DNA from 3 places in the Cellulomonas wangsupingiae genome. Region 3 is predicted to be linked to each of the others. Evidence: predicted binding sites of a transcription regulator. Region 3 holds the regulator's gene; each other region holds the start of a gene.
The links. The regulator HrcA, encoded in region 3, represses chaperone genes, less so after heat shock. The targets are predictions, from matches to a motif close to TTNGCACTCGNNNNNNNCGAGTGCNAA.

Region 1: the regulator HrcA is predicted to act here: its motif matches at 6,170-6,196, upstream of groL (chaperonin GroEL).
Region 2: the regulator HrcA is predicted to act here: its motif matches at 3,722-3,748, upstream of NP075_RS00480 (Hsp20/alpha crystallin family protein).

The regions. Positions count from the first base shown of each region.
Region 1 is NZ_CP101989.1:735,725-743,579, reverse strand. It holds gene flgK (flagellar hook-associated protein FlgK) at 1-410, shown strand, start outside; gene flgL (flagellar hook-associated protein FlgL) at 416-1,315, shown strand; gene NP075_RS03545 (flagellar assembly protein FliW) at 1,312-1,755, shown strand; gene NP075_RS03540 (EAL and HDOD domain-containing protein) at 1,839-3,047, shown strand; gene NP075_RS03535 (hypothetical protein) at 3,128-3,688, shown strand; gene NP075_RS03530 (hypothetical protein) at 3,786-4,235, opposite strand; gene groL (chaperonin GroEL) at 4,393-6,018, opposite strand; gene NP075_RS03520 (glycoside hydrolase family 15) at 6,249-7,715, shown strand; gene NP075_RS03515 (cold-shock protein) at 7,807-7,855, opposite strand, start outside.
Region 2 is NZ_CP101989.1:105,554-113,408, forward strand. It holds gene gcvP (aminomethyl-transferring glycine dehydrogenase) at 1-841, shown strand, start outside; gene gcvT (glycine cleavage system aminomethyltransferase GcvT) at 838-2,061, shown strand; gene gcvH (glycine cleavage system protein GcvH) at 2,109-2,480, shown strand; gene NP075_RS00470 (helix-turn-helix domain-containing protein) at 2,798-3,034, shown strand; gene NP075_RS00475 ((deoxy)nucleoside triphosphate pyrophosphohydrolase) at 3,195-3,650, shown strand; gene NP075_RS00480 (Hsp20/alpha crystallin family protein) at 3,837-4,271, shown strand; gene NP075_RS00485 (MalY/PatB family protein) at 4,515-5,669, opposite strand; gene metE (5-methyltetrahydropteroyltriglutamate--homocysteine S-methyltransferase) at 5,786-7,855, opposite strand, start outside.
Region 3 is NZ_CP101989.1:2,501,912-2,509,766, reverse strand. It holds gene lepA (translation elongation factor 4) at 1-996, shown strand, start outside; gene hemW (radical SAM family heme chaperone HemW) at 1,028-2,266, shown strand; gene NP075_RS11645 (DUF4870 domain-containing protein) at 2,290-2,673, opposite strand; gene NP075_RS11640 (DUF4870 domain-containing protein) at 2,670-3,047, opposite strand; gene NP075_RS11635 (hypothetical protein) at 3,251-4,231, shown strand; gene NP075_RS11630 (DUF3097 domain-containing protein) at 4,302-5,171, opposite strand; gene hrcA (heat-inducible transcriptional repressor HrcA) at 5,355-6,377, shown strand; gene dnaJ (molecular chaperone DnaJ) at 6,465-7,589, shown strand; gene NP075_RS11615 (16S rRNA (uracil(1498)-N(3))-methyltransferase) at 7,586-7,855, shown strand, end outside.

The DNA.
Region 1 (7,855 bases), 1.8 Mb from region 3:
TCTTCACGTTCACCGCCGGCCAGCCGGCCGCGCTCGGCCTCACGGTCGCGCTGACCGGCGCCGACCAGGTCGCCGCCGGCGCGCCCGGTCAGGGCGAGTACGACGGCTCGGTCGCGGCGCAGCTCGCCGCGCTCGGGACGGCGGCCGAGGGCCCCGACGCCCGCTGGCGCGCGGTCGTCACCGACCTCGGCGTGCAGACGGCGAGCGCGGCGTCCCGCAGCAAGGTGGCCGGGACGATGCTCACCGCCACCCAGGACCAGCAGCTCGCCAACGCGTCCGTCGACATCGACGAGGAGACCGTCAACATGCTCGCCTACCAGCGCGCGTACGAAGGAGCGGCACGGGTGCTCACCGCGATCGACGAGATGCTCGACACCCTCATCAACCGCACCGGCGTCGTGGGGCGGTGACGGCGATGGTCTCCCGGGTCACCCACACCACGGTCCAGCGCTCGACGCTGGCGAACCTCCAGGCCAACCTCGCGGCCGCAGCGCGGCTGCAGGAGCAGATGTCCAGCGGCAAGCGCATCTCCAAGCCGTCGGACGACCCTGCCGGCGCGCACGACCTGCTGCGCCTGCGTGCGGACCAGCGGGCGAACACCCAGTACCTGCGCAACGCCGAGGACGGCGACGCGTGGCTCGCGACCGTGGACGGCGCCATGGGCGGCGTCCTCGCAGGCCTGCGCAGCGCGCGCGACCTCGCGGTGCGGGCCGGCAGCGGCGCGCTGAGCCCCGACGCCCGCGAGGCGCTCGCCGCCGAGGTCGAGGCCCGCCGCGACGAGCTGCTGCAGCAGGCCAACACCACCTACTCGGGCCGCCACGTCTTCGCCGGCACGAGCGCCGGAGACGCGTTCACGGCCGACTCGACGACCACACCCCCCACGTACACGTGGCACGGCACCGGCACCCCGGTGACGCGCCAGGTCGGCGCGGAGAGCAAGGTGCGCGTCGACGCCGACGGCAGTGCCGTCTTCGGGGTGGGCGCCGGGTCCGCGTTCGCGGTCCTCGACGCGCTCGCCGCGTCGATCCGCTCGGGCAGCACCGACATGTCGGCGGACATCGACGCGATCGACGGCCGCATGTCCGCGGCGCTCGAGCAGGTGGCGTCCGTCGGCGCCCGGCACTCCCAGGTGCTCGCCGCGCAGGACGTGCTGGCCGACCGGTCCGTCACCCTCACGCAGCACGTCTCCGGCATGGAGGACGTCGACCTCGCCGAGATCATCCTGCAGGTGCAGTCCCAGGAGGTCGCCTACCGGGGAGCCCTGGGGGCAGCCGCCAAGGTGCTGCAGCCGTCGCTCCTGGACTTCCTGCGATGAGCGCCGCCGTTCCCGCGGTAGCCGTGACCGTCACCACGCCCGCCGGTCCGCGGCAGGTGCCCGCCGTGCTGCGCGCGGCAGCCGAGCTGCCGGGCCTGCCGGGCCACGACGAGTTCGAGCTGCAGCCGCTGGACGACACCGGCGTGCTGTTCGCGCTGCGCTCCGCACCGGCGGGCGGACGCCCGGTCCGGCTGTTCGTCGTCGAGCCGCGCACGTTCTTCCCCGACTACGCCCCGGCGCTGCCGTCCGACGCCCTCGACGTGCTCGGCGCGGCGCCCGACGCCGCCACGACGCTCCTGGTCGTCGTGCACCCCGCGGACGACGACCGCACGGCGCCGACCGCCAACCTGCTGGCACCGATCGTCGTGGACCCTGCCACCGGCCGGCTCGCCCAGGTCGTCCTCGACGACGAGCACCCGCTGCGGGCACCGCTGGGCTGAGGCCCCGCGACCCGGCGCTCGCACCCCGCGGTGCGACGAGGACCGGGTCACCCCGTACCACCGTCACACCCTGGAGGAACCCCGTGAGCAGCCTGGCACCGAGCACGCGTCACGGTGCGACGATCCACCGCCAGCCCGTCGTGCACCCCGACCGCAGCGTGTTCGCCTATGCCGTGCGCGGCGTCGTCCCCGGCGAGGGCGGACAGCCCGTGGCCGAGGAGCTGGTCGAGCACGTCGTCGACGCCGTGTACCGCACGGTCGACCTGTCCCGGGTCGCGGGGAGCCGGCCGCTGATCGTGCGCGCCACCCACCAGATGCTCACGTCCACCGAGCCCGAGCTCGACGCACCCCACGGGCTCGTCCTCGAGGTGCCCGCCGCCCACCAGTACGCGCCCGGCGCCACCGGCCGGCTCACCGCCCTGGCGGAGTCCGACGTGCGCGTCGCGCTCGGCGACTACGTGGGCGACCCGGCCCAGGACGCGCTGCTGCCGTACGCGCAGATGGTCAAGATCGACGCACGCCTGCCCGCCGCGCAGCTCGACGACCTCGTGCGGCGCGCCGCGGGCGCGGGGACCATCGTGCTCGCCGAGCAGGCGACGTCGCGCGAGCGCGTCGGTGCCGCCCTGGAGGCCGGTGCCGAGCTGCTGCAGGGCCCGCTGGTACTGCCACGTCAGCAGACCGACGCGCAGCGGCCGCTCGGCGCGGGCGAGGTCCAGTGCTTCGAGCTGCTGCGCCAGCTCGCCGGGCGGGACCCGGACCCGAAGGAGTACACCCGGACCGTCGCGAGCGACGCCGAGCTGACGATGCGCGTGCTGCACCTGGTCAACTCCTCGGCCGCGGGCGTCCGGCACAAGATCGACTCGGTGCAGCAGGCCGTCATGCTCGTGGGGCCGCGGCAGCTCGGTGCCATCGCCACGGCGTCGCTGGTCGGCGCGACGCCGACGTCGCTGGAGAGCCTGTGGTTCCTGCTCACCCGGGCGCACACGTGCGCGGCGCTGTCGGGGGACGACACGGGGTACACCGTGGGCCTGCTCTCCGCGGCAGCCGCGCACCTGCAGGTCGACGCGTCGCGCGTCGTGTCCCGCACGGGCGTCTCCACGGCCGTGGCGGACGCGCTTGAGCACGGCACCGGCCCGTACGGCCCGGTGCTGGCCGCCGTGGTCGCGCAGGAGGCGAGCGACACCGACGCCGTCGCCGCCACCGGGCTGGACCCGTACGAGGTCGGCCGGGAGTACCTGGACGCCGTGCCGCGCGCGCTGTCCCTGGCGAGCCGGCTCACCGCGGCCGCGTAGCGCTCCCGGCGGCACGTGGCCCGGGAGGGCCGTGCCACCCGGTAGCCTGCGCGCGCCCCGACACTGCGAACGAGGACCTCATGCTGACCAGCACGTACCCGCTCTCGACGTTCTCCACGACCTCCGACTCCTCCGCCGAGGCGGGCGCGATCGTCGCCGGCATCGTCGTCGTGATCTTCTACCTGGCGATCGCGGCGTTCGGCATCTACATGTACATGCGCATCGCCAAGAAGGCGGGCTGGACGCTGTGGCACGGCCTGCTCGTGCTGGTGCCGCTGGCCAACATCGTCTTCATGATCATGTTCGTCTTCATGGAGTGGCCGATCGAGCGCCGGCTGCGCGAGGCGGAGGCACGCCTGACGGCGGCGGGGATCGACCCGCACCCGTACGGCGGGTACCCGTCGGGCTACGGCCAGCCCGCGGGCTACGGCCAGCCCACCGGCTACGGCCAGCCCGCCCCGTACGCGCAGCCCGCGGCCTACGGCCAGGCCGACGCCTACGGCCAGCCTGCCGGGTACGGCCAGAGCGACCCGTACGCGGCCCCGGCCGACCACGGGACGCCGACCCTCCCCCCGCCGGCCCCGCCGGCCTCCGGTGGCTCCGACCCCTGGCAGGCGCCCGGCTCGACCGCGCCGCGCTGAGAGACGCACGACGGACCGACGGCCGGCCACCCCCTGCGGGGTGACCGGCCGTCGGTGCGTCCGGGTGCTCAGCGGCTCGGGTCCGCCGCCGCCTGCGTCACGGCGTCGCGACCTCGACCTTGCCGCGCAGCACCGCACCGTCCCCCGACGCCTTGGCGAGGAAGACGTGGTACGTGCCGGCGAGCTGGTCGCCGGTGAGCGCGTGCGGGACACCGCACGGCACGGGCTGCGGCATCACCATGGGCACCATGCGGTCGTGCGGCATGAGCTGGACGTAGTACTGCGGCGGCCGGGCGCCGACGGGGTTGCCGCAGTCGAGCTCGACGACCACCGTGGTGCGCCCCGCGGCCTGGGCCCACGTCGGCGAGCTCCACGTGCCCTTCAGCTCGACAGGCCACTGCAGCACCTGCGCCGGCTCCGCCGGGGGCGGCGGCTCGGGGCCGGTCCCGCCTGCCGCGGGCGCCCCGGCGGCCAGCACCGCGGTGATCCCCAGCGCGGCGGCCCCGGCCGTCGTGCGCGCTGCCCTGCGTCGGTGGGGTGCGAGCATCCCGTCCTCCTCGACGTCGTCGTCGTCCGGGACGCTAGTGCGGCCGACCGCCGCGACGCACCGCGCGAAGCGTTTCGTCGCAGGTGGGGACGCCGACGGCCGGCCACCCCCTGCGGGGTGACCGGCCGTCGGACCGTTCAGGTGGTGCTCAGCTGCGTCAGAAGCCGCCGCCGAAGTCCTCGCCACCGCCGGGGCCGGCAGGAGCCGACTTCTCCGGCTTGTCGGCCACGACGGCCTCGGTGGTGAGGAACAGGGCCGCGATCGACGCCGCGTTCTGCAGCGCGGAGCGCGTGACCTTCACCGGGTCGTTGACGCCCGCGGCGAGCAGGTCCTCGTACACGCCGGTCGCGGCGTTGAGGCCCTGGCCGGCCGGGAGGTTGCGGACCTTCTCCGCCACGACGCCGCCCTCGAGGCCGGCGTTGATGGCGATCTGCTTGAGCGGGGCCTCGATCGCGACCTTCACGATGTTGGCACCGGTCGCCTCGTCGCCCGTGAGCTCGAGCTTCTCGAACGCGACCTTGCCGGCCTGGATGAGCGCGACGCCGCCACCGGCGACGATGCCCTCCTCGACGGCCGCCTTGGCGTTGCGCACCGCGTCCTCGATGCGGTGCTTGCGCTCCTTGAGCTCGACCTCGGTCGCCGCACCCGCCTTGATGACGGCGACGCCGCCGGCGAGCTTGGCGAGGCGCTCCTGGAGCTTCTCGCGGTCGTAGTCCGAGTCCGAGCTGTCGATCTCGGCGCGGATCTGGTTGACGCGGCCCGCGATCTGGGCCGCGTCGCCGCCGCCCTCGACGATCGTGGTCTCGTCCTTGGTCACGACGATCTTGCGCGCGGTGCCGAGCACCTCGAGGCCGACCGTGTCCAGCTTGAGGCCGACGGTCTCGGAGACGACCTGGCCACCGGTGAGGACGGCCATGTCCTGCAGCATCGCCTTGCGGCGGTCGCCGAAGCCCGGCGCCTTGACGGCGATGGACTTGAAGATGCCGCGGATGCGGTTGACGACGAGCGTCGCCAGCGCCTCGGACTCGACGTCCTCGGCCACGATGAGCAGCGGCTTGCCGGCCTGGATGACCTTCTCCAGCAGCGGCAGCAGGTCCTTGACGTTCGAGACCTTGGACTCGACGAGCAGGACGTACGCGTCCTCCAGGACGGCCTCCTGGCGCTCGGGGTCCGTCACGAAGTACGCCGACAGGAAGCCCTTGTCGAAGCGCATGCCCTCCGTGAGCTCGAGCTCCAGGCCGAGGGCGTTCGACTCCTCGACGGTGATGACGCCTTCCTTGCCCACCTTGTCGAGGGCCTCGGCGATGAGCTCGCCGATCGCGGTGTCACCGGCGGAGATGGCAGCCGTGGCGGCGATCTCCTCCTTGGTCTCGATGTCCTTGGCCTGCAGCAGGAGCTGCGCCGTGACGGCCTCGACGGCCTTCTCGATGCCCTTCTTCAGGGCGATCGGGTTGGCGCCGGCGGCGACGTTGCGCAGACCCTCGCGCACCAGCGCCTGGGCCAGGACGGTCGCGGTCGTCGTACCGTCACCGGCGACGTCGTCCGTCTTCTTCGCGACCTCCTTGACCAGCTCGGCGCCGATCCGCTCGAACGGCTCCTCGAGCTCGATCTCCTTGGCGATGGAGACGCCGTCGTTGGTGATCGTCGGCGCTCCCCACTTCTTGTCGAGCACGACGTTGCGGCCCTTCGGGCCGAGCGTGACCTTGACGGTGTCGGCGAGGACGTTGAGCCCGCGCTCCATGCTCCGCCGGGCCTCCTCGTCGAAGGCGATGATCTTGGCCATGGGGCTGTGATCCTTCTTCCGGTTCGTGGGTCGGTCCTCGGGTGCCCGCGACGGACGGATCGCCGTGCGCGCTCACGTCCCGCGCGCGACGACCCTCACCTGACGACCGGATGATTCTGTCACTCTCCACCGGAGAGTGCTAAGTCAATGGTTAGCACTCGACCCCTTCGAGTGCAAGCAGCGTCGCACTGGCGCCCTACGCCCTGCGCGAAGGCCCTAAGGTGCGGCGTGTGCCCGACGCCGTCGTCGTGAGCCGCGCCCGGCGCTCCCACGCCCGCGCGGCCCTCGTGCTGGCCGCGCTCCTGCTGGCGACGACGGGGACGAGCGCGTCCGAGGGCCGTGCGGCCGACGCGCCGGCCGCGGCGGGCGCCGGGTCCGGGGCCGTCGCCGGCGTGGGGACCGGTCTCGGCGCCCCGGGCGGTGTCCAGCACGCCCAGATCCCGCTGTACCAGCAGGCCGTCTCGGTGCTCCCCGACGGGGCCCGGGGCGAGGTCCCCGCCGACGCCGTGGCGGTCTACCTGCCCGGCACGCGCGTGCCGGACCCGGCGGCGGCCGTCCTGGCCGCCGCGCTCGGCTCGACCCCCACGACGACCACCCCCCTCGGCCCCGCGGCGGCGGCCCACGCCGCCGACGAGCAGCTCTCCTGGCTCGCCGCGGGCGACGTGCCCGGTCAGGGCGGCCCGCACGAGGAGCTGGCCCGCGCCGCGCTGCTGGACCTGCACTCCCTGACCGTCGCCGACGGCGTCGTCGTCGCCGGCTGGTCCGAGAGCTGGCGCTACGTGTGGCCGCGCGACTCCTCGTTCGTCGCCGTCGCGCTGGCGCGCACGGGCCACGTCGACGACGCGCTCGACGTGCTGGACTTCCTCGAGCGCGTGCAGGCGCCGGACGGGTCGTTCGAGGCGCGCTACCTCCCGGACGGGTCGGGCCCGCCGGACGGCCGTGGCGTGCAGACCGACGGCACGGGCTGGGCGATGTGGTCGGCGGGCCTGGTCCTGGCCGAGGTGGACGACGCACGGCGGCCGGAGGTCGCCCGGCGGCTCGCACCGCTCGTCGAGAGGTCGGCCGGGCACGCGCTGCAGCTCGTCGCCGGAGGGCTGCCGCCCGCGTCGCCCGACTACTGGGAGGTCGCGGAGAGCGACGTGACCCTGGGGACGGCGGCGCCGCTCGTGGCCGGGCTCGAGCAGGCCGCCGTCGTGCTCGCCGCCGCGGGGCGCCCGGCACCCGCGGCCGCCGCTGCGGCAGGCGCCGCGGCCGCGCGGCAGGCCGTCGTCGACGCGTTCGCCCCGACGGGCTACGGCCGCTACACCACGCGTGCGCTCCCGGACGCCGCCAGCGCGTTCGTGCTGGCGCCGTTCTGGGGGCAGGCCCCCGTCGACGGCGCCGCGGCGTGGCGGGCCTCCGTGCCGTCGATGCTGCGCCCCGCGGCCGGCCTGGCACCCGGCGCCGGCTGGCGGCGCGACGGGGTCTCGTGGACGCCGCAGACCACCCTCTACGCGTGGGTCGCCGCCGAGCAGGGGGACGTCGCCGCCGCGGCCCGGTGGCTCGACGTCGTCGACGCGCACCGGACCCCGTCCGGCGCGATCCCGGAGAAGCTGCTCGCGGACGGCGCGCCCGCGGCGGTCGCCCCGCTGGGCTGGAGCGCGGCGTGCGTGCTGCTCGCGATCGACGCGCTCGACGCCCGGCGCGCGACGGCCTGACGCGCGACCGCCCCGCCCCGGGCACGGCCGGCACGGACGCTCGCGGCGACCGTGCCGACCTCGGGCGGCACGCGGCCGCCCCGGTGCCGGGTCAGACGGGCCGGACCTGCTCGGCCTGCGGCCCCTTGGTGCCCTGGCCG
Region 2 (7,855 bases), 1.7 Mb from region 3:
CAACCTCAACGCGCTCGTCGGGTTGGCCCGCCCGGCCGAGCTGGGCGGCGACGTGTCGCACCTCAACCTGCACAAGACGTTCTGCATCCCGCACGGCGGCGGCGGCCCAGGCGTGGGGCCCGTCGCGGTGGCGGCGCACCTCGCGCCGTACCTGCCCGGGGACCCGACACCGGGTGCGACCGGCGCGGTCGTGGCCCCGGTCGCCGCGGCGCCCTGGGGGTCCGCCGGGATCCTGCCGATCTCGTGGGCGTACGTCGCGCTCATGGGCCCGGACGGGCTGCGCCGCGCGACCGAGACCGCCGTGCTGGCGGCGAACTACCTGGCCACGAGGCTGCGGGAGCACTTCCCGGTCCTGTACACGGGCCCGGGCGGGCTGGTCGCGCACGAGTGCATCCTCGACCTGCGCCCGCTCACCAAGGCCACCGGCGTCACGGCCGAGGACGTCGCCAAGCGCCTCATGGACTACGGCTTCCACGCGCCGACGCTCTCGTTCCCCGTGCCCGGCACGCTCATGGTCGAGCCGACGGAGAGCGAGGACCTGACCGAGCTGGACCGCTTCGTCGAGGCGCTGGTGGCGATCCGCGCGGAGATCCAGGCGGTCGCCGACGGCCGCTGGCCCCTGGCCGACTCGCCGCTGCGCCAGGCGCCGCACACCGCGGCGTCCGTCAGCGCCGACGTGTGGGAGCACCCGTACGGGCGCGAGCAGGCCGCGTTCGGGGTGCCGTCCCTGCGGGCCGGCAAGTACTGGCCGCCCGTGCGTCGCATCGACGGGGCCCGCGGGGACCGGCAGCTCGTCTGCTCGTGCCCGCCCGTCGAGGCGTACGCGGACGACGTCCGATGACCGCCGCCGGCACGCCCGACGCCACCGCCCCCGCGACCGGAGACCCGATGACCGAGCTGCGCTCACCGCTGCACGACGAGCACGTCGCCCTCGGCGCCGTGCTCACGTCCTTCGCGGGGTGGCAGATGCCGCTGCGCTACACGTCCGACCTCGCCGAGCACACGGCGGTCCGCACGGCCGCCGGGCTGTTCGACCTGTCGCACATGGGCGAGATCGAGGTGCGTGGCCCCGGTGCGGGCGCGTTCCTGGACCGTGCGCTCGTCGGCGACCTGTCGGGCCTGCGCGTGCTGGGCGCCCGCTACACGATGGTCGTCCAGCCGGACGGCGGCGTCATCGACGACCTGGTCGTCTACCGCACGGGCGACGACGTCTACCTGGTCGTCGCGAACGCCTCGAACCACGACGTCGTCCTCCACGAGCTGCGCGAGCGCGCGGACGCCGTCCGCGGCGAGGTCGGCGACGTGGACGTCGTCGACCGCTCGGCCGCGACCGCGCTCGTCGCGGTGCAGGGGCCGCACGCCCTCGCCGTCGTCGAGGCGCTGGACGCCCTGGTGCCGGACCCGGCCGCGCCCGCGGACGTCACGCCGGCGACCCTGCGGTACTACGCCTGCCTGCCGATGCGGTTCGAGGGCGGACCCGTGCTCGTCGCCCGCACCGGGTACACCGGGGAGGACGGGTTCGAGTTCTTCGTCGACGCCGCCGCCGCACCCGCGCTGTGGCGCGCGCTGCTGACCGCGGGCGCCGCCCACGGCATCGCGCCGGCGGGCCTCTCGGCACGCGACTCCCTGCGCCTCGAGGCGGGCATGCCGCTGTACGGCAACGAGCTCGACCGGACCACGACGCCGCACGACGCCGGCCTGGGACGCGTCGTCAAGCTGGGCAAGGTCGACGCCGACGGCCGGCCGCTGCCGTTCGTGGGCCGCGACGCGCTCGCGGCGCGCGCGCAGTCGGCACCCGCGCGCGTGCTCGTGGGGCTGCAGGGGCTGGGGCGGCGCGCCGCCCGGCACGGGTACGACGTCGTCGCGTCGACCGCGCCCGACGCCCCGGTGGTCGGGACGGTCACCTCCGGCGCCCCGTCGCCGACGCTCGGCCACCCGGTCGCGATGGCGTACGTGACCCCCGAGGTGAGCGCCGAGGGCCGGGAGCTCGCGGTCGACGTGCGCGGACGGCGCGAACCCGTGCGCGTCGTGCCCCTTCCCTTCTACCGTCGACCTCGGTGACGGCAACCCCGCCCCGCGACCCTCAGCCCGACCCGACAGGAGCACCCATGGCCACCGACCTGCCCACGACGTTGCAGTACACCGCCGAGCACGAGTGGGTCGACGAGGGGTCGCCCGCCACGGTCGGCATCACCGCCGTCGCGGCCGACGCGCTGGGGGACATCGTCTTCGTCGAGCTGCCCGCCGTGGGCGACGAGGTCGAGGCCGGCGCCGTGATCGGTGAGATCGAGTCGACCAAGTCCGTCTCGGAGCTGTTCTGCCCGGTCTCGGGCACCGTCGTCGAGGTCAACCAGTCGGTCGTCGACGACCCGTCTCTGGTCAACACCGACCCGTACGGCGAGGGGTGGCTGCTGCGCATCGAGGTCGTGTCCACCGGCGCTCTGCTCTCCGCGCAGCAGTACGGGGCCCTCAACCCTTGAGCCGTACGGGTGGGTGACAGCACCCAGGATTCACCCGTCAGGCGCAATTTCTGGACGATCGTCCATGCGTAAGGGTGCTTGCTCGAACGGGTGACATGGCGCACAGTGAAACGGACGCAACCTCCGCCGTCGGATGTATCAGGCGGTCAGGTGAGACGTCATGACAGGTGCAGCTATCGGCACCGCGGGGGGGATCTCACGGTGATTCAGAGAAATCGGCGAAAGTCGCGTCATAGCGACGTGTCGCGCCGCTCTCATCCGGTACGCAGCCCATGCGGGGCCGGAGAGTCCGGGACCGCCGCCCACCGGAGGACATCATGACCATGCTGGACACGAGCGCGACCATGCAGACCATGGGCGCGCACTCGCTCACCCGCCGCGAACGGGTCGTGCTGGGCGAGCTCGCCGAGGACGTGACCCTCGAGGAGATCGCCACCCGGCTGTTCGTCACGCGCAACACCGTCAAGTCGCAGGTGCGCAGCGTCTACCGCAAGATCGGCGTCTCCACGCGCGCCGAGGCCGTCGCGTGGGCCGAGTCCCACGGCATCCGCTGACCTCCGACGTGCCGCGGTGGCCGGGTGGGAGCCCCCGCGCCGCACACCACGCCAGCTCGTGCTCGTCCGCCCGGCCGGACCTCCCCGGCCGCGCGAGCGGACGTCCGACCGCGCACACCGTCGTGACCCGGCCGTGACCCGTGACTGGCAGACTCGTGGCATGACCCCTGTGCTCGTCGTGGCGGCCGCCGTCGTCGACGACCTCGACGACCCGCGGCTCCTGCTCGCCGCCCGGCGCGCCACCCCGGCGAGCCTCGCCGGGCGCTGGGAGTTCCCCGGCGGCAAGGTCGAGGCGGGCGAGACCCCCGAGGACGCGTTGCACCGCGAGCTCCGCGAGGAGCTGGGCGTGCGCGTCGGCCTCGGCGTGGAGCTCCTGGGTCCCGACGACGGAGCCTGGCGGCTCTCCGACCAGTACGTCATGCGGCTGTGGTTCGCCGAGGTCGTCGAGGGTGAGCCCGAGCCGCTCGTCGAGCACGACCAGCTGCGCTGGTTGCCCGACGGCCAGTGGCTCGACGTGCCGTGGCTCGACGCCGACGTGCGCATCGTCGAGGGCCTGGCCACCTTCGTCGCCGGCTTCGGCAAGGACCGGTCGGGCCCGGTGGAGCGCACGGCCTGAGGGCCGCCGCGGACCCTTCGCGCGGACGGCGGCTGTGCGTTCGCTGTGAGCGAACGGGACCTCCAGACCTGTTGGCACTCTGGGACGCCGAGTGCTAATCCTTGACGTGTAGCCAGCCGGTGGCCGAGCCGCCGGGAGCACCGGGGACCCGGGGGGTCCGGGCCCCACGTCGAGGAGGTGAGGGGAGTGGCTACTCGTTTCGACCCGTTCCAGGAGATGGACCGCGTGCTCGCGCAGGTCCTCGCGTCCGACCGCGCGTCCGCGACCATGCCCATGGACCTGTACCGCGACGGGGACCACTACGTCCTGCACGTCGACCTGCCGGGCGCGGACCCGGGGACCATCGACGTCAGCGTGGACGACCGCACGCTGACCATCCGCGCCGAGCGCAGCGCCCCCACGGAGCACGACGTGCAGTGGCTCGCCAAGGAGCGCCCCGTCGGGACCTACGCCCGCCAGCTCACCGTCGGCCGCGGCCTGGCGCTCGACAAGATCACCGCGAACTACGCCGACGGCGTGCTGACGCTCACCGTCCCGGTGGCCGAGGAGGCCAGGCCGCGCCGCGTCGAGATCCAGCACGGCGCGTCGGCGACGTCCATCGAGGCGCCCACCGCCGGCTGACGCACGGACCCAGGGCTGGATCGCCCTCTCTACGAGAGGACGATCCAGCCCTGCCTCACCGCGCGTGAGAGGTCGCACCACCCCCGCGCCCTGCGCGTGAGATGTCATTCCATCCCCGCCTCTTGCGCGTGAGATGTCATTCCAGTCGCGCCTCTCGCGCGTGAGAGGTCATTCCAGCCCTGCTTCTCGGCGGTGAGGTGTCTTTCCGCCCCCTCGATGTCGCTCCGGCCGTCCCGGCCGGGCTCAGGCCGGTGACCCGAGCGTGGTCGTCAAGCGGTCGAGGGCGTCGGCGACGATCCGGGGCGACGTCGCCAGGTTGAGGCGGACGTGCCCGTGGCCGCCGGCGCCGAACGTCGGGCCCGGGTTCACCGCCAGCCGACCCGTCTCGAGCAGCAGGCGTGCCGGGTCCGTGCCGCTCGTCACGACGGCGGGCGTGTCCCGGACGTCGAGCCAGGCGAAGTACGTCGCGGCGGGCCGGATCCAGCGGGCGGACGGCAGCCGCTCCGCCAGCGTCGCGGCGACGAGGTCGCCGTTGGCACGCACCGCCGCGCGCACGTCGGCGAGCCAGGCGTCCCCGTGCCGGTAGGCCGCCTGGTGCGCGATGGACGCGACGTGGCTGACGCCGTGGCCCACGATCTCGGGCATGCGCCGCAGCTCGTCCGCCGCCGGGCCGGGCACGGCGAGCGCCGCCTTCAGCCCGGCGAGGTTGAAGGCCTTCGACGCGGAGTGCAGCGCGATGGCGTCCGGGATCACGGTGGTGGTGGGGACGAACGGCTCGTCGCCGACGACGAGCGGCGCGTGGATCTCGTCGGCGACGACGCGGACCCCGTGGCGGGTCGCGAGCTCGCCGACGGCGCGGAGCTCGTCGGCCGTGTGCAGCGTGCCGGTCGGGTTCTGGGGGTGGCAGAGCAGGTACGCCCGCGCGTCGACGAACGCCCGGTCCAGCGCGTCGAGGTCGAGGCGCCCGGCCGCTGTGAGCGGGGCGTCCACGACGTGCCGCCCGGCGTGCTCGACGAACGAGCGGAACGGCGGGTACACGGGCGGGTTGACGACCACGCCGTCGCCCGGGCCGGTGAGCAGCCCGAGGACCTCGACCAGGCCGAGCATCACGTCGGGGACCATGCGCGTCCGGTCGACCGGCACGTCCCACCCGTGCTGCCGGGCGGCGAAGTCGGCGAACGCCTCGGCGTACGCCGTGCCGCGCGGGCTCGTCGGGCCCACCTCGTACCCCGTGTCCCCCGCGAGCATCGCGCCGGTCACCGCGGTGACCACGGCGTCGAGCGGGCGCGCGTCCATCTCGGCGACGAACGCCGGGAGCACGTCCTCGGGGTAGGTGTGCCACTTCAGCGAGGTGCGGCGGCGGAGGTCCGGGACCGTGACGTCGAACGGGGAGGCCATGCACCGCAGGGTAGGGCCGGACTGGATCGACCTCTCGCGGGGAGGGGGAGGTGCGGACGGGCGAGGCCCCGGCGCCGTGGTGCGGCGGCCGGGGCCTCGGGACGTGCGGGGTCGCGTCAGAGCGTCGCGCGGACCGTGCGGGTCGCGGCCACCAGGTGCTCGAGGGAGGGGGTGACCTCCTCGTAGCGGCGGGTCTTGAGGCCGCAGTCCGGGTTGACCCAGAGCTGGTCGACGTCGATGGTCCGGACCGCCTCGGTGAGCAGCTCCGTGACCTCAGCCTCCGACGGGACGCGCGGGGAGTGGATGTCGTAGACGCCCGGGCCGACGGCGCGCGGGTAGCCCGCCGCGGCGATGTCGCCGAGGATCTCCATCTTCGAGCGGGCCGCCTCGATGCTGGTCACGTCCGCGTCGAGGCCGTCGATCGCGTCCATGATCTCGCCGAACTCCGAGTAGCACAGGTGCGTGTGGATCTGCGTGTCCGGACGCACGCCTGCCGTCGAGAGCCGGAACGAGCGGACCGACCAGTCCAGGTACGCCGCGTGGTCCTTCTCGCGCAGCGGGAGCAGCTCGCGCAGCGCGGGCTCGTCGACCTGCACGACGGCGATGCCGGCGGCCTCGAGGTCCGCGATCTCGTCGCGCAGCGCGAGGGCCACCTGGTTCGCGGTGTCGCCGAGCGGCTGGTCGTCGCGGACGAACGACCACGCGAGGATCGTCACCGGGCCGGTGAGCATGCCCTTCATCGGCTTGGCGGTGAGGGACTGCGCGTACTGCGCCCACGCGACCGTGATCGGCGCGGGCCGCGACACGTCGCCCCACAGGATCGAGGGGCGCGTGCAGCGCGAGCCGTACGACTGGACCCAGCCGTTCTGCGTGACGGCGAACCCGTCGAGGTTCTCCGCGAAGTACTGCACCATGTCGTTGCGCTCGGGCTCGCCGTGCACCAGCACGTCCAGCCCGATGCGCTCCTGCAGCTCGACGACGCGGCGGATCTCCGCCTTCATCTCGTCCTGGTACTGGTCGGCGGTCAGCTCGCCCTTGCCGAAGGCGGCGCGCGCCTTGCGGATCTCGGGGGTCTGCGGGAACGAGCCGATGGTCGTCGTCGGCAGCGCCGGCAGGCCCAGGCGCGCGGTCTGCGCGGCCTTGCGCTGGTCGAACGGGCCGCGACGGAACTGCTCGTCGGTCAGGGCGGCCGCACGCTCGCGCACCTCCGGACGCACGACGCCCGGGGCCGTCGCGCGGGAGCTCACCGCGTCGGACGCGGCGAGCAGCTGCTCGTGGATGGCCTCGCGGCCATCGGTCAGGCCCTCGGCGAGCGTGGCGACCTCGCGGACCTTCTCGTCCGCGAACGCGAGCCACTCCACGAGCGTGCGGTCGAGCGCCGGCTCGTCCTCGAGCGTGTGCGGGACGTGGAACAGGGACGTCGACGTGCCGACGGTGACCGCGGCGGCGCCGAGCGTCTCCAGCTGCTCGAGGACCGCGAGCTTCTTGTCGAGGTCCGCGCGCCAGATGTTGTGGCCGTCGACGACTCCGCCGACGAGCGTCTTGCCGGCCAGGCCGGGCACGGGCACGGACGGCGCGTCGCCGCGCACGAGGTCCAGCGCGAGACCCTCGACGTCGGTCGCCGCGACCACGGGCAGGGCGGCGCCCAGGTCGCCGTACGGGGCCGCGAGCAGGATCGCGGGACGCTGGGGTCGCGCGAGCTCGGTGGCCAGCGCGCGGTACGCACGGGTGGTCGCCTCGGCCAGGACGTCCGCGGAGACGCCGACGGAGTCGGAGACCAGCGCGGGCTCGTCGATCTGCACCCAGGTCGCACCGGCCGCGGCGAGCTCGGTCAGCAGGCGCGCGTACACGGGCAGCAGGTCGTCGAGCCGGTCGATCGGCGAGAAGTCCGCGGGGGCGTCCTCCGTCGGCTTCGCGAGCGCGAGGAACGTCACGGGTCCCACGACGACGGGTCGCGTGAGCACACCGTCGGCCAGCGCCTCGGTGAACTCGGCGACCGGACGGTCCGACGCGTACCGGAACTGCGTGTCCGGGCCGATCTCGGGGACCAGGTAGTGGTAGTTCGTGTCGAACCACTTGGTCATCTCGAGAGGCAGGTCGTCGCCGCGGCCACGGGCGACCGTCGAGTACCCGGCCAGGTCGAGTCGGCCGTCGGCGTCCTGCAGGTCCGCGAAGCGCGCGGGCAC
Region 3 (7,855 bases):
AGCAAGCCCGCCGCGACGGCGCTGGGCGGCTACTCCGACCCCAAGCCCATGGTGTTCTCCGGCCTGTACCCGATCGACGGCACCGACTACCCGATCCTGCGCGACGCCCTGGACAAGCTGAAGCTCAACGACGCCGCGCTCAACTACGAGCCGGAGACGTCGGTCGCCCTCGGCTTCGGCTTCCGTGTCGGCTTCCTCGGGCTGCTGCACCTGGAGATCGTGCGCGAGCGCCTGGAGCGGGAGTTCGACCTCGCGCTCATCTCGACGGCCCCGAACGTGGTCTACGAGGTGACGCTCGAGGACAAGAGCGTGGTCACGGTGACCAACCCGAGCGAGTTCCCCAGCGGCAAGATCGGCGAGGTCCGCGAGCCGATGGTCAAGGCGACGATCCTGGCGCCGGCCGAGTTCATCGGCGCGATCATGGAGCTGTGCCAGGGCAAGCGCGGCGAGCTGCAGGGCATGGACTACCTGTCCGAGGAGCGCGTCGAGCTGCGGTACGTGCTGCCGATGGCGGAGATCGTCTTCGACTTCTTCGACCAGCTGAAGTCCCGGACGCGGGGGTACGCGAGCCTCGACTACGAGCGCATCGGTGACGAGGCGGCGGACCTGGTCAAGGTCGACATCCTGCTGCAGGGCGAGACCGTGGACGCCTTCAGCGCGATCGTGCACAAGGACAAGGCGTACGCGTACGGCGTGATGATGACCGCCAAGCTCAAGGAGCTCATCCCGCGCCAGCAGTTCGAGGTGCCGATCCAGGCCGCCATCGGCGCGCGCATCATCGCCCGCGAGACGATCCGCGCGATCCGCAAGGACGTGCTGGCCAAGTGCTACGGCGGTGACATCTCGCGCAAGCGCAAGCTGCTGGAGAAGCAGAAGGAGGGCAAGAAGCGCATGAAGACGATCGGACGGGTCGACGTGCCGCAGGAGGCCTTCATCGCCGCGCTGTCGTCCGACGCCGCCGGCAGCAAGGACGCGAAGGACGCGAAGAAGAAGTGAGCCGCACCGCCGCGCACGCAGGCGGCGCCCGGTGAGCCCCGCCCTGCCCGAGGGCGACCCCGCCCCCGCGGACGGCGCGCTGCCCGCCTCGGCCGCCGATGGCGCGGGCGCGCGCGCGTTCGGCGTCTACCTGCACGTGCCGTTCTGCGCCGTGCGGTGCGGGTACTGCGACTTCAACACGTACACCGCCACCGAGCTCGGCGGCGGTGCGAGCCTCGCCGCGTACGCGGGCACGGCGCGCAGCGAGATCGCGTTCGCGGACCGCGTGCTGCGCGCGGCCGGGGTGCCGCCGCGCGAGGTGGCCACGGTGTTCGTCGGCGGGGGGACGCCCACGCTGCTGCCGGTGGACGACCTCGTCGGCCTGCTCGACGGCGTGCGCGAGACGTGGGGTCTGGCGCCCGGTGCCGAGGTGACGACCGAGGCGAACCCCGACTCCGTGACGCCGGACGGCCTCGCTCGCCTCGCGGCGGCCGGCTTCACCCGCGTGTCGTTCGGCATGCAGTCCGCCGTGCCGCACGTGCTGCGCACGCTCGAGCGCACGCACGACCCGGCCCGGGTCCCCGACGTCGTGCGGTGGGCGCGCGACGCGGGTCTGCGGGTCTCGCTCGACCTCATCTACGGCACGCCGGGGGAGTCCCTCGACGACTGGCGCCGCTCGCTCGACGCGGCGCTGGCCACGGGCGTGGACCACGTGAGCGCCTACGCGCTCGTGGTCGAAGCCGGCACGCGGATGGCCGTGCAGGTGCGCCGCGGCGAGCTCACGCTGCCCGACGAGGACGACCAGGCCGCCAAGTACGAGCTGGCCGACGACCTGCTCACCGCGGCGGGCCTGCGCTGGTACGAGGTCAGCAACTGGGCGCGGACCCCTGCCGACGCGTCACGCCACAACCTCGGTTACTGGCGCGGCGACGACTGGTGGGGCGTCGGCCCGGGTGCCCACAGCCACGTGGGCGGCGTCCGGTGGTGGAACGTCAAGCACCCCCGCGCGTACGCCGACCGCCTCGCGCGCGGCCTCAGCCCGGCCGCCGGCCGCGAGATCGTCGACGGGGACCTCGCCGCGCTGGAGCGCGTGATGCTGGGCGTGCGGATCGCCGACGGCCTGCCGCTCGCCGACCTCGCGCCCGCAGCGCGCACGGCGGTCGCGGGCCTCGTGGCGGACGGGCTCGTGGAGGCTCCCGCGGCGCTCGGGGCCGACGGCCCGCGCCGGGTCGTCCTGACGCGCCGGGGACGGCTGCTCGCCGACGCCGTGGTGCGGGCCCTCACCGCCTGAGCGCGGGCCGCACCGACGCGTTGTCAGGAGACGAGGCGCAGGGTCGCGGGGTAGCGGTACCACTCCCACCGGCTCGCGGCGACGGCCGCGAGGATGCAGATCACCAGCCACGCGATGCCGATGCCGAACAGCACGGGCGAGGCGGCACCGAACGTCACCACGGTGAGCAGCGACCCCACCACCGTCGCGATGAGGGCGGTGAGCTGGAAGTTCAGCGACTCCTTGGCGTGGTGCTCGAGGAACGGGCCACGCCCACGGAACACGAGCCAGATGACCAGCGGAGCGAGGAAACCGGGCCCGAGCAGCGGGATCACGTGGGCGAGGACCGCCCAGGTCCGTTCGTCCTCGGGGCGCAGGGGCGCCGGGGCCGGCGCGTCCCAGACGGGCGGGGGAGGAGGCATGGTCATCGGACGAGCTCCAGGCTGACGGGGTAGCGGTACGAACCGCCTCGGTAGGCGGCCGCGGCGGCGACGATCGACAGGACGAGCGCGATGATCCCGACGGCCAGCTTGCCGATCCACCCGAGGATCCCGATGACGGGGAACTGCTCGACGACGCTGAGCACCACGAACGCGATGAGTGCCGTCAGCTGGAAGTTCAGCGCCACGCGCGCCTCGTTCGCGGTGGCCGGGTCCTGGTCACGCTGCACCAGCCACACCACGAGAGACGCGATCCAGCCCGCGTACAGGTAGGTCAGGACGCCACCGAGGTGCGCCACCGTCGCCAGCGTGCTGCCCTGCGGGGGACGGTCGTTCGGGGTGGCCCGAGGGTCGTAGGACACGTGCGGCTCCCGGAGCTGGTCGTGGACGGCGTCGGTGGCGTCCGTGCCGCGTCTGCGCAGGTCGGACGTCCCGCGTGCGGCAGCGTACCGGTCGGCGGGGCGGATGCGCCCGTCGCTGCGGCGCGGTGCCTTGACACGTTCTGCGCCAGGTGGGTTCGCTGAACGCAGGGGCGTGTCCGCGTCCCTCCAGGCCAGGAGGCACCATGAGCGAGAACACCGGCGCCACGCCGCCGCGCGACGACGACGACCCGGCCGTCCCCCCGCCGCCCCCCGTGCCCGGGCAGCCTGCCGGCCCGCAGCCGCCGGTGCCGCCGCACCCGGGGGCAGCGGCGCCCCCGCCGCCGCCGTACGGCACACCGACGGGCGGCGCCGGCTACCCGCCGCCCGCGGCGCCGTACGGGCAGCAGCCGCCGTACGGCCAGCAGCCGCCCTACGGCCAGCAGCCGCCCTACGGCCAGGCGGGTCAGCCGCCGTACGGCTCGCCCTACGGCTCGGCGCCCGGCCAGGTCGACATCGGCAGCGGGCTGTCGTGGGCGTTCTCCAAGTTCGGACAGCACTGGGCGGCCTTCGTCCTGGGCGGCCTGGCGTGGTTCGTCGTGATCGCCGTCGTCGCGGTGATCGGGCTGAGCCTCGTCGGCGGCGCAGCCGCCTTCACCGGTCGCTCCGACGGCGCCGCGGGAGTCGTGGCCGGCATCGGCGCGTCGATCGGGGTGGCCGTCTACGTCGCGCTGCTCGTGCTGCTGCTCGTGCTGTTCAGCGCGGCGTTCGTCAAGGCGGCGCTCAAGGTCGCCGACGGGCGGCCGCTGTCCGTGGGGGACCTGTTCGACACGTCGCACGCGGCCCAGCTCGTGCTCCTCGCAGTCATCATGGCCGCCGTCGGCCTCGTCGCGAGCTTCGTGCCGCTGGTCGGCCAGATCGGGTTCGTCGTCGTCGGGTTCTTCGTGTTCTACGCCGTCGTCGCGATCGTCGAGCGCGACCAGAGCGCGGTGGAGGCCATCCGGACCAGCATCGCGCTGCAGACGCGCGACCTCGGCACGGGCGTGCTCGTCTACCTCGTCGTCGCGGTCGTGAGCTGGGTCGGCTCGCTCGTCTGCGGCGTCGGCGTGCTCGTCTCCCTGCCGGTCGGCGCGCTGCTCACCGTGTTCGCGTACCGGCGGCTGACAGGCGGCCAGGTCGCGGTCTGACGCGGCCCGGCGCACGCGGGCCCGTCCGGTCGCCACCGGGCGGGTCCCGCCGCGCGGGGCCGGGCCGCCGTCAGGTCGTGACGAAGTCGATGAGCTCCTCGACCCGTCCCAGGAGGCTCGGCTCGAGGTCCGCGTACGACCGGACCGAGCGCAGGATCCGCTGCCAGGCGCGCGCGACGTCCGCCTGGTCGTCGGCCGGCCAGCCCAGCTCGCGCAGGATGCCACGCTTCCACTCGGTGCCACGCTCGATCGTCGGCCACGCGTCGAGCCCCACGCGCTGCGGCCGCACGGCCTGCCAGACGTCGACGTACGGGTGGCCCAGGACCAGGACGGTCCCGTCGGGCACGCCCCGCAGCGCCTGCGCGGCCAGCCGGGACTCCTTCGAGCCGGGCACCAGGTGGTCGACGAGCACGCCCACCCGCCGGTCGGCGGTGGGACGGAACTCGCGCAGCGCGTCCTCGAGGTGGTCGACGCCGTCGAGCAGCTCGACGACCACGCCCTCGACGCGCAGGTCGTCGCCCCACACCTTCTCGACGAGCTCGGCGTCGTGCTTGCCCTCGACCCAGATGCGCGACCCGCGCGCGACCCGCGCCGGTGCGTCGGGGACCGCCACGGAGCCGGACGCGGTGCGCGTCGGCCGCGCGGGCGCGCGCGACGTCACGGGCGCGGTGAGGACCACGGGCTCCCCGTCCACCCAGAAGCCCGGACCGAGCCGGAACGTGCGGGTCCGGCCCCGGCGGTCCTCCAGCACGACCACGTGCTGACCCCCGGACTTCTCGACGCGCACGACGGCCCCCACCCAGCCCGTCTCGACGTCCTCGACGACGAGGCCGCGCTCGGCCGCCTGCTCGCGCGACGTGCGCGCGGGACGGTGGTGGGCCGGGCGGGGGGCGGCGCGGCCGCCCGACAGCACGTCGGAGCCGTAGCGGTCGTCGTTCACCCGGGCACTCTAGGAGGTCCGCCGGGCGCCCGCTCCCGTGACGCGCGGTGGACCACCCCGGGGCGCGGTCCACCGCGTAGAATTGGCACTCGGTCCCTGCGAGTGCCACGCAGGACCGCCGTGACGCCGGCCGTGGACGGCCGCGCACGGACCCACGAGGAGACCAAGGACAGGAGGGGAGCGATGAGCGAGGACCGTCGGCTGGACGTGCTGCGGGCGATCGTCGAGGACTACGTCGCGACCCGCGAGCCCGTCGGCTCCCGCGCGCTCGCCGAGCGGCACGCCCTGGGCGTGTCCCCGGCCACGATCCGCAACGACATGGCCGCCCTCGAGGAGGCCGGGCTCATCGTCCAGCCGCACACGTCGGCCGGCCGCGTGCCGACCGACCTGGGCTACCGCGAGTTCGTCGACCGGCTCACGGGCGTGCGGCCGCTGTCCGCCGCCGAGAAGCGCGCCATCGGCACGCTGCTCGAGGAGGCCGTCGACCTCGACGACGTCATCGACCGCGCGGTCCGGCTCATCGCGCAGCTCACGCACCAGGTCGCCGTCGTGCAGTACCCCTCGCTGCGGCGGTCCGCGCTGCGGCACGTCGAGCTGGTGCCCGTCGGCGCGCGTCACCTGCTGGTCGTCATCATCACCACCACGGGCCGCGTCGAGCAGCGCACGCTCGAGCTCACCACGGACCTCGACGAGGCCGTGGTCGCGCGGCTGCGGGTGCGGCTCAACGTCGCGGCCGCCGGCCTGCGGCTGGCCGACCTCGACGGCGCCCTCGAGTCGCTCGCCGCCGAGTTCACGCCCGACGGCGAGGACCTCGCGCGGTCGGTCGTCGCGGTGGTCGCCGAGACGCTCTCCCAGGAGCGCGAGGAGCGCGTCGTCGTCGCCGGCGCGTCCCACCTCGCGCGCAGCGCGGGTGCCGACTTCCCGCACACCATCGGCCCGGTGCTCGAGGCGCTCGAGGAGCAGGTCGTCCTGCTCCGCCTGCTGTCGGAGATGGCCGAGGACTCGGGCGGTGTCGCGGTGCGCATCGGCCGCGAGACCCAGCACGAGGGCCTGGCCGAGACGAGCATCGTCACCAGCGGCTACGGCGGTGACGGCTCCTCCGTCGCCGTCCTGGGCGCCGTCGGCCCGCTGCGCATGGACTACCCCCAGACCATGGCGGCGGTCCGCGCCGTCGCCCGGTACCTCACCCGGATCCTCGCGGGCTGACCGGTACGCCCCGTGCACGCGTCGTCCGGCGCCCGGTGCGCGGGACCGGGCACACCCCGCACGAGCAGGAAGCGAGCAGCACGCCACGTGACCGACTACTACGAGATCCTCGGTGTCCCGCGCGACGCGACGCCCGAGCAGATCAAGAAGGCCTACCGGCGCCTGGCGCGCGAGCTGCACCCCGACGTGGCGGGTACCGACCCGGCGTCCGAGGAGCGGTTCAAGGGCGTGTCGCGGGCGTACGACGTGCTCGGCAACGCCGAGAAGCGTCGTGCGTACGACATGGGGGCCGACCCGTCGTCGCCCGGCGGCGGCATGGGTGGGGGCTTCGGCTTCCAGGACATCTTCGAGACCTTCTTCGGTGCCGCGGCGGGCGGTGCCCCGCGCGGTCCCGTGCCGCGTGCGCGCCGCGGCCAGGACGCGCTCGTCCGCCTCGACCTGGACCTGGCCGAGGCAGCGTTCGGGGTGCACCGCGAGGTGCAGGTGGACACCGCGGTGCTCTGCCCCACCTGCGGGGGCACGTGCTGCCGGCCCGGGACGTCGCCGCGGACCTGCGAGGCCTGCGGCGGGCGCGGGTCCGTCCAGCGCGTCGCCCGGTCCTTCCTCGGTCAGGTCATGACGACGCAGCCGTGCGCGGCCTGCCACGGCTTCGGCACCGTGATCCCCGAGCCGTGCACCGAGTGCGCCGGCGAGGGCCGCGTGCGCTCGCGCCGGACGCTGTCGGTGGACGTGCCCGCGGGCGTCGACACCGGGACGCGCATCAAGCTGACCGGCCAGGGCGAGGTCGGCCCGGCGGGTGGCCCCGCGGGGGACGTCTACCTCGAGGTGCGCGAGCGCAAGCACGAGACGTTCGTGCGCCGCGGGGACGACCTGCACGCGACGCTGCAGGTGCCGATGACCGCCGCGGCGCTGGGCACGGTCCTGACCATGGAGACGCTCGACGGGCCGCAGGAGGTCGACCTGCGGCCGGGCACGCAGCCGGGGCAGGTCGTCACGCTGCGCGGGCTGGGGATCGGGCACCTGCACGTCGGCGGCCGCGGTGACCTGCACGTGCACGTCGAGGTGCTGGTCCCGACGCCCGAGGACGAGGAGCAGGCCGAGCTGCTGCGCCGCCTGGCGGCGCTCCGGGGCGAGGAGCGTCCCGAGGGGCGCCTGTCGGCCGCCAACCCCGGGATGTTCGCGAAGCTGCGCGACAAGCTCGCGGGCCGGTGAGCGCACCCGTCTTCGTCGTCGAGCCGGGGCAGCTCGGCGACGTCCGGGCGGGCGGCGAGTACCTGCTCGACGGCACCGAGGGCCGGCACGCGGGCGTCGTGCAGCGGCGCGGCCCCGGTGAGCGCGTCGACGTCGTCGACTGCGCGGGCGTCCGGCTCGTGGGGCGGGTGCGCACCGCCGGTCCCGACGGCGTGCGGATCGCCGTCGAGGAGGTCGTCGTCGAGCCGGAGCCGGTGCCGCGCCTCGTGCTCGTGCAGGCCCTGGCC